DNA from 4 places in the Jeotgalicoccus saudimassiliensis genome. Region 4 is predicted to be linked to each of the others. Evidence: riboswitches for the same ligand, from Rfam matches in the RefSeq annotation. Region 4 holds a riboswitch; each other region holds the start of a gene.
What was found. Region 4 has a riboswitch for S-adenosylmethionine ahead of RZ44_RS03245 (methionine ABC transporter ATP-binding protein). Riboswitches for the same ligand answer to the same signal wherever they lie in the genome.
Positions count from the first base shown of each region.

Region 1: linked by a shared signal. The riboswitch ahead of RZ44_RS06015 (Na+/H+ antiporter NhaC family protein) and the one ahead of RZ44_RS03245 (methionine ABC transporter ATP-binding protein) in region 4 are both predicted to bind S-adenosylmethionine.
Region 2: linked by a shared signal. The riboswitch ahead of RZ44_RS07595 (methionine ABC transporter ATP-binding protein) and the one ahead of RZ44_RS03245 (methionine ABC transporter ATP-binding protein) in region 4 are both predicted to bind S-adenosylmethionine.
Region 3: linked by a shared signal. The riboswitch ahead of metK (methionine adenosyltransferase) and the one ahead of RZ44_RS03245 (methionine ABC transporter ATP-binding protein) in region 4 are both predicted to bind S-adenosylmethionine.

Region 1 covers NZ_CCSE01000001.1:1,251,890-1,254,096, reverse strand. Annotated here, with positions in the region: gene RZ44_RS06015 (Na+/H+ antiporter NhaC family protein) at 1-1,227, opposite strand, end outside; SAM riboswitch class I at 1,292-1,393, opposite strand; gene RZ44_RS06010 (YceI family protein) at 1,647-2,180, shown strand.
Region 2 covers NZ_CCSE01000001.1:1,528,887-1,531,093, reverse strand. Annotated here, with positions in the region: gene RZ44_RS07595 (methionine ABC transporter ATP-binding protein) at 1-980, opposite strand, end outside; SAM riboswitch class I at 1,144-1,243, opposite strand; gene RZ44_RS07590 (NUDIX hydrolase) at 1,336-1,920, opposite strand; gene RZ44_RS07585 (DUF554 domain-containing protein) at 1,943-2,207, opposite strand, start outside.
Region 3 covers NZ_CCSE01000001.1:1,176,321-1,178,527, reverse strand. Annotated here, with positions in the region: gene pckA (phosphoenolpyruvate carboxykinase (ATP)) at 1-295, opposite strand, end outside; SAM riboswitch class I at 638-741, shown strand; gene metK (methionine adenosyltransferase) at 841-2,025, shown strand; gene RZ44_RS05615 (nuclease-related domain-containing protein) at 2,055-2,207, shown strand, end outside.
Region 4 covers NZ_CCSE01000001.1:680,801-683,007, reverse strand. Annotated here, with positions in the region: gene RZ44_RS03250 (methionine ABC transporter permease) at 1-119, opposite strand, end outside; gene RZ44_RS03245 (methionine ABC transporter ATP-binding protein) at 112-1,125, opposite strand; SAM riboswitch class I at 1,186-1,288, opposite strand; gene RZ44_RS03240 (SprT-like domain-containing protein) at 1,361-1,831, opposite strand.

The sequences.
Region 1 (2,207 bases), 570 kb from region 4:
CGGATAAATTGAGTAGGGCATGATCTCAACTGGTGAGATTCCTGCTGCGAGTCCCGAAGCGGCAAGCATTTGACCGCCGTAAGGTATCAGACCCTGAAAACCTGCAGCGAATGTATCGAGTATACTTGCAGATTTTCTCGGATCCACTTCGTATTCCTCAGCAATGTTCTTCGCCAGCGGTCCTGTCATAATAATTGATATTGTATTGTTGGCAGTGGACATATCAGTCACACTGACCAGACTTGCGATACCAAGTTCTGCACCTTTTTTCGTTTTAATTCTGCTCATAATGGTTTCAAGCAGATACGTAATTCCTCCGTAATGACTGACAAGTCCAATCATCCCGGCAATCAGGATAGTGATAATTGCTATTTCCTGCATCCCGGCAATACCTTCGCCTGCTGCCGAAACCAGTGTCAGAACATCGAATGCGCCTGTAAACAATCCGAGTATCCCGGCAAATACTGCACCGCTAAGGAGGACGATAATTACATCGACCCCAAGAAGAGCTATAATCAGTACGGCAAGATAGGGCAGTACTTCTATAAAGCTGTAATCATAACTACCGGTTTCATTAAGAGATACATCCGCAGACAGCAGGTAGAGAATAATGATTGTCAGCAGCGCTCCCGGCAGTACAATCCAGAAGTTCACTTTAAACTTATCAATCATTTTTACACCCTGTGTGCGTGTAGCAACAATTGTAGTATCAGATATAAACGATAAATTGTCTCCGAACATTGAACCGCCGATTACTGTAGCAAGTGCCAGTGCAAGTCCGATATCCGTCTGGTCTGCAATACCGATTGCAATCGGAGCAATCGCAACTACAGTCCCCATACTTGTTCCCATCGATAATGAGACAAAGCAGCAGATGATAAAAATCCCGCTGAGTAACAGACTGCCGGGAAGCAGAGTCAGTCCCATGTTCACTGTAGAATCTACAGCACCCATTGCACCGGCAATACCAGAGAATGCACCTGACAGAAGGAAGATGACTACGATTAACATAATATTTTCCTGAGCTGCGCCTTTTAAGTATGCTGAGAGTTTATCTTTAAACGGCACTTTAAAATATAAAAAGAATGCAAAAACTGAAGCGATTAACGCCGCGACTGTTATCGGCATTGCATTGAAATCTCCCGCGATCAGTCCTGTCCCGATAAATAATGAGACGAATAAAATTAACGGCAGCAGTGATATAAAACTGCCTTTATGTTTAGACATATAATTCCTCCTATTGAAAAATCCCCATCCATTATCTGTAAAGATAAGAGATGGGGAAGTCCTCGGCTTATCTTCGAGCAGATACTGCTCCTGGAATTAGCACAGTACCTTACGGTCTGTTGCTGAGGTATCAACGGGCCAGTCCCTTCACCTCTCTGGATAAGAAATTATTTAATTATTGAGATTAAGGATACATGTTTAATAATTAAAGGTCAACAAATTAATTTTATATGATAATTAAGGTTTAATTTATTTGATAGAGGTAATTCTTTAACTATGATAATAAATAAATTGTATCAAAATTAATTTATTTAAGTTTGTTACTCGCTTTTAGTAACCAAGTATATTAATATAATTAATGTGATAGTTCGAAAGCGAATTATTGTACGACAAAACAAACTTTGGAGGATGAAATAATTATGGCTAAATTTGCATTAGACACAGCACACTCGGAACTTGAGTTTACGGTAAAACATATGATGGTAACTAAGGTTAAAGGGACATTCGGTGACTGGACAATTGACATCGATGTTGACGATATGGAAGATCTTTCAACAGCGAAAGTAACGGGAAGAGCAAGCACAGCGACAATCAACACTAAAGTTGCAGATCGTGATGCGCATTTAACATCAGCTGATTTCTTCGATTCGGAAAACTATTCGGATATTACATTTGAATCAACTAAAGTTGAAGGTTCAGGTTCAAGCTACGAAGTCACTGGTAACTTAACTATTAAAGATGTAACTAAAGAAATTACAATTCCTTTAGAATTCAACGGTAAAGCATTAAACCCGTGGGGCGTTGATGTTTACGGATTTGAATCAAACTTCTCAATCAACCGTGAAGAATTCGGATTAACTTGGAACCAGGCACTTGAAACAGGCGGCGTAATGGTTTCTAAAGATGTTAAAGTTAATCTTGAGCTGCAGTTCAATCCTGCAGAAGCAGAATAATAAACAATATAAACAGCTGAAAATGAT
Region 2 (2,207 bases), 850 kb from region 4:
TAAAGCAGTGCTTTTTTGAGTTCCTCAGCCTCACCGTCAAACTGAACGATTAAATTGCCGAAAGGCACACCCTGCAGTTCTGTTATATTGCCGAAAAGGACATTGACGTCGAGATTATAAAGCTTGCTGATTTGAGACAGATACGGTTTTACAGCGAGCTGACTGATAAAGTTAATTCTGTAAATAAACTGGCTGCTGCTGCTGTCATCAATCAGTTCCCGGACGTAATTCGGCAGTTCTGTCTGCATAACGGTGTTGACGAATCGTCTGCCCGTTTCTGTCTGCGGACTGGAGAACACATCGAAGACTGAACCGCGTTCAATTATTTTTCCTTTCTCCATTACAGCTACTTTATGACAGATATCGCGGATGACAGACATTTCATGAGTAATCAGCAGAATTGTTATGTTGTACTCTTTATTTATCTTCTTTAGAAGTTTCAGAATCGACTCTGTTGTATCAGGATCGAGTGCTGACGTGGCTTCATCGCACAAAAGAATCGACGGATTCGTCGCAAGTGCCCGGGCAATGCCGACACGTTGTTTCTGACCGCCTGACAGCTGATCGGGATATTGGGATGCTTTATCCGACAGACCGACGAACTCAAGCAGCTCCGTGACGCGCTCCTTAATTTCGCTCTTCGGCGTTTTATTTAAAATAAGCGGCATTGCGACATTCGTATAAATCGTTTTTGAATTTAATAAATTAAAGTGCTGGAATATCATTCCGATACGCTTCTTTGTGATACGCAGTTCAGCCGGTGTCAGCGCAGTTAAATCTTTGTCATCGACGATGACCTGTCCTGCGGAGACGCGTTCCAGCTGATTGACGCAGCGTATTAATGTGCTTTTACCTGCTCCGCTGTATCCGACGACACCGTATATTTCGCCGGTATCGACTTTGAAGTTAATATTATCAAGGGCATGAATTTCTGCATCGCTGCCCTGATACGTTTTATCTACACCGATAAACTCAATCATGTAAAACGCTCCTTAAACATAGTTAAATAGTATGAATTAAAAAATGTAATAAAAATACACCAGTATAAGACCGGTGTTTTTTAAAAACCAGCTATACATTCTTTTGAATAAAGAAATAACCTCTTCTTAAAATATAAGAAGAGGCCGATATGTATAGTCGCTCTTCTCATCTTTTAGCGTAATGCTACAGGATTTGGCACAGTACAATTAAGTCTGTTGCCGAGATTTCACAGGGCCAGTCCCTCCATCTCTCTTGATAAGAAATTAAGTTATTTGAATATTTGATTTAAACTAACTATAGAGCAGCGCAGATTTAATGTCAACATAAAATTAAAATTAATTTCAAAGTGACTATTTAAGTATGCTGCTTAATGCTTGCTATAACAGCATTTATATAACTGTTTTCATGTGGTACAAAATCAGTTTTGCTGATCTGTATATCGTTAACAGTGATTGAGTCTGCTTCTTCAGACCACAGTTCTTCAAATGCAGACAGCTCAATTTTAAATACGCCGGATACTTCATTATCCATAAACACGTAATCAGGTACGGTATTTTCCGGAATGTTATATAAAAACACATGACATAATTCTTTGTCGATAAAATTACCGATGATAATTTCGTCACGTACTGTACCGGTGTAAGTTAAATCATCCGGAGTCAGTTCAATACCGAGTTCTTCTTTAATTTCCCGGACGCCGTCATTAACGTCTTCATCGGAGCTTAAATGGCCGGCCGCGGTTATATCCAGCTGATTTGGAAAATCTTTTTTATCCGGACTGCGAAGCTGGAAATGGACATATTTCCGTCCGCGTTCTTTACTGACGAACCAGCAGTGAAACGTTTCGTGCCACAGCCCCAGCTGATGAGCGGAGGTACGGGACGCTGTACCTGTTAAATTGCCCTGTGCGTCAAATATATTAAGCAGTTCTTCTTCCATAATCAATGCATCTCCTTTGAAGCTAGAACATTTGTACAAAGAATAAGCTGATTGTTTCCCAGTAATACTGAATGACTATAAACAGTACAGCAAATAACAGTGCCGGCAGCATATTCGCTACTCTTATATTCATTAGACCGAGGAGCCGGATACCGATGGCAATAATCATTACTCCACCTGTACCGGTAATTGCGATAATAATATGATCCATCAGATCAGGCTGAATGAAACGGTTAATCTGGGATGCTGACAGCGCAATTGTACCCTGGAACAGTAATACGGAAATT
Region 3 (2,207 bases), 500 kb from region 4:
TGTCATTTAAATATGTAGTAACTTTCTCAAATAAGTTATCGAAGATTTCCTGTGAAATAGGCTGGTTGACTTCGCCCCAGTCAATCTTGCTGTCGGATACGCTGTCTTTTACAATGAAACGGTCTTTCGGGCTGCGTCCGGTGTACTCGCCTGTCTGTGCGCGAAGTGCTCCTGTATTTGTAAGTACGGCCTCACCGCGACGGATTGATGCTTCCACCAGTTCTGCATTTGATAACTGTTTCTGTGTAGAAGGTTTGTTAACAAGACCTTCGATTAAACTCTTATGATTAACCATGATTCGCCTCCAAGATATTTGTCATTAACGAACTATTTAGAAATTAGTATAACACATTAGTTTTTAGGTTTACACAGATAAAGGGACAACATTCACACATTTTGCTTTAATTTTTGCAAATTATTAACATAAGATATGTTTATGGTGATTTATAATTATGGTAAGAATATATTTATTTTATGTGGTACTAAATGCCGTTATTTAATACAAAATATTACGCAGTTTAGACGAATTAAACTCTATATATTGTAGAAATTATCTCCATCTGTTCCAAACCGCAGCACAAACTCCCGGTTAATCTTGATTTGAATTTCACAATAATGTAAGATGTATATAAGTTATCTCTTATCAAGAGGTGGTGGAGGGATCCAAACCCTGTGAAGCCAGAGCAACCTCCTTTTCAAGAAAGGTGCTAAAGAATGCAGAGTAATTCTGACCGATAAGAGAAAAGGGCGAGCCTTTTTCTCTGTTTAATATGGAGAAAAAGGTTTTATTTTTTGCTTTTGAGAGATGGCTAAATGAGCTGTAAAAGGAGATTTTTATAAATGTCAGAACGTAAATTATTTACATCGGAGTCAGTCACAGAGGGACACCCGGATAAAATTGCAGACCAGATTTCGGATGCAATTCTCGATGCAATACTTGAAGGTGACCCGTACGCGCGTGTTGCCTGCGAAACTGTAGTAAACACAGGCCTTGCGATGATCGTCGGGGAAATCAGCACGGAGACTTACGTGGATATTCCGAAAACTGTCAGAGAAACAGTTAAGGAAATCGGCTATGTCGATGCGAAGTACGGTTACGATTTTAAAACAATGTCAGTATTAACAGGTATCGATGAGCAGTCGGAAGACATCGCTGTCGGTGTAAACAATGCATTTGAAACACGCGAATCACAAGGTGTCTCTACAGGTGCAGGTGACCAGGGCTTAATGTTCGGTTATGCAACAAACGAGACGAAGGAATTCATGCCGCTGCCGATTTCACTGGCACACAAAATCTCACGCCGCCTGACAGAAGTGCGAAAAGACAATACAATTTCATATCTGCGCCCGGACGGTAAATCACAGGTGACTGTTGAATACGGAGAAGACGGCAAACCGAAGAGAGTCGACACAATCGTTATCTCTACACAGCACCACGAAAACATTCCGGCAACACAAATTTATGATGATCTTCTGAAATACGTAGTACAGGAAGTTGTTCCTGCCGAACTGCTTGATGAAGAAACTAAATACTTCATCAATCCTACCGGCCGTTTCGTTATCGGCGGACCGCAGGGTGATGCGGGGCTTACGGGCCGTAAAATCATCGTTGATACGTACGGCGGATATGCCCGTCACGGCGGCGGTGCATTCAGCGGGAAGGACCCGACTAAAGTTGACCGTTCTGCAGCATACGCAGCACGCTACATTGCAAAAAACATCGTAGCGAGCGGTATCGCAGAAAAATGTGAAATTCAGCTGGCGTACGCAATCGGCGTATCACAGCCTGTATCTATCGCCGTTGATACTTTTGAAACAGGGAAATATGACGAAGCAAAAATTACAGAAGTCATCAGAGAACTGTTTAATTTATCACCAGATGGTATTATAGATATGCTAAACTTAAGAAGACCAATTTATAAACAGACTGCAAGTTATGGACATTTTGGTCGCACGGACATCGACCTGCCATGGGAAAGACTGGACAAAGTCGATGCACTGAAAGATCTTCTTAGAAATAGCTAATTCATGCAGTTGCGAAAGAGAGGAATAAAATGAATACTGATATTTTTACAGATCCGATATTTATCGCGGTCGCAGCAGTACTTCTTATCATTGTAATCTGGTTTTTAGTGTATTACTTTAAACACCGCAATGAAGTGAAGACTGTAGAACAAACATATTCGAAAGAAAAAGAGTCACTCGTT
Region 4 (2,207 bases):
AGCAGTATGCCAAGCGGCAGACCGATAAGAACTGCAAAAAATATTGAAATTGAAACCATCAGTGCCGTTTCAAGCAGTGCACGGTAAAGTAATGGCCAAAGCTGATTTAAGTTATCCAATATAACCCACCCTTTCTATGCCGTGTGTATTATCGATGTGTGATTTAAGACGGTCGATTTCCGGAGTGTCTCCCGACACCTGGAACATGAGAAAACCGAGCGGTTTTTCTTTAATATATTCAATGCGGCCATTTAAAATACTGATGCTTAAATCAAAGTCGCGGTACAGCTGATTTAAATAATTTTCTTCAGCATTCTCACTCAGAAATTGAATGGTGATGACCTGGTTTTCAGGCGTTTCCTTAATTTGTGCAGGCACTTCAAAATTATATATTTCCTGTACAAAATCCTTCGTAATTTCTTCCTTCGGATGGCTGAACACGCTGTAAGTTTCACCGGTTTCAATAATTTCTCCGGCAGACATTACCCCGACACGGTCCGCGATTTCTTTAATCACTTCCATTTCGTGAGTAATGACAACCATCGTAATTCCGAGCGACCGGTTAATACTTTTAAGAAGGTTCAGTATACTCTTTGTCGTATCCGGATCGAGCGCACTCGTTGCTTCATCACAGAGCAGTATGTCGGGATTGTTGGCAAGTGCTCTTGCAATGCCGATCCGCTGCTTCTGCCCGCCGCTTAAATTGCCGGCACTTATATTTGATTTGTCATTTAAGCCGACGAGGTCAAGCAGTTCTTTAATCCTTGCCGGTACGTCTTTTTTATTGTATTTACTGGCTTTAAGAACAAATTCTATATTTTCATATACCGTTTTTGATTCGATTAAATTAAACTGCTGGAAAATCATCCCGATTTTCTGGCGTCTGATACGGAGATCTTTCGGTGACAATTCTGTCAGAACGTCATTTCCGACAGTCACTGTGCCTTCAGACGGTCTTTCCAGCAAATTAATCAGTCTGACAAGTGTACTTTTACCGGCACCCGAGTAACCGATCAGTCCGAAGATTTCACCGGTTTCAACCGTCAGTGATGTCGGCTTTAATGCTTCAACAGTTCTACCTTTTAAATGATACGTTTTTGAAACGCTGTCCAGCTGAATGCTCATGCAGTCCCTCCTAGTATATAAATAAAAAACCATTTATCTGTATAGACAAATGGCATTGTATGATTATCTTTCAAGCCGCTGCCTGCAGGAATTAGCACAGTACTTAAAAAGCCTGCTGCTGAGATTTCACAGGGCCTGATCCCTCCGTCTCTCTGGATAATTTTCTTATTTAATTGTATTTCATACTAGAGCAACACGATTTAATTGTCAAACAATTTTTAATAATTTGTTTTTATCAGGTTTTGACTGCCCCTTTATATATAAACTTCCCCCGGCAGTGTCTGCATATATAGCGCTTGTTATAACCTTTAACACGTTTCGTAAATTGATAGCCGCACGTTCTGCATTCGTATAAATGAGACTCTCCTTTATATTGATAAGTTCGCGTTTTAGAAATACCGAGACGGTCAAGCGTCTCATTAAATTCACTGTCAGAATCTCTGTACGGTTTTCTTTTGGTATACAGTGCATAGTGGACACATTCGTGAAACAGTACATCGATAACAGCTGATTCATCATTATGTTCGATAAATGTATGGGACATAACGATTTCCTGTGAAATGACTTTACCGTCCCGCATTTTAATCTGAAATGCGCCTAATTTTGATTTCATCCGCTTAGATATTCGGAGTGGTATTTCAAGTCTGAGATTGAAATTTTCCAGCAGAAATTTATCAGCAGTATTATGTAATTGTTCGGCGTTCATAATATACTCACCTTCTCAGCTGTATTAACTATCTAAAAAAAGACAACAAAAAAGGGAGATCAAAGTCTCCCTAACAGATAAATAATATAATATGATATCTAGGCCATAGGCACTATCGAAGAACGAGTTAGTTAATGATATGAAGAGTATAGCTTTAACTTGTGTGTGTTCGTTCTGTTATGTATTTCTTAATGTATTCTCATTATAATTTAATGTTCGGAACATTTCAAGGTTATCGGGCAAATTCTTTCGCTTTGTAACGTGTTTGTAATATTCATGGTAATTTTTCATTGAAATAGGTTTTATATAGTGTAATTATTAACTATAGTCATTTGAATTGCAACCCGTACCTGAAATTAAACTGAAAATATTTCAT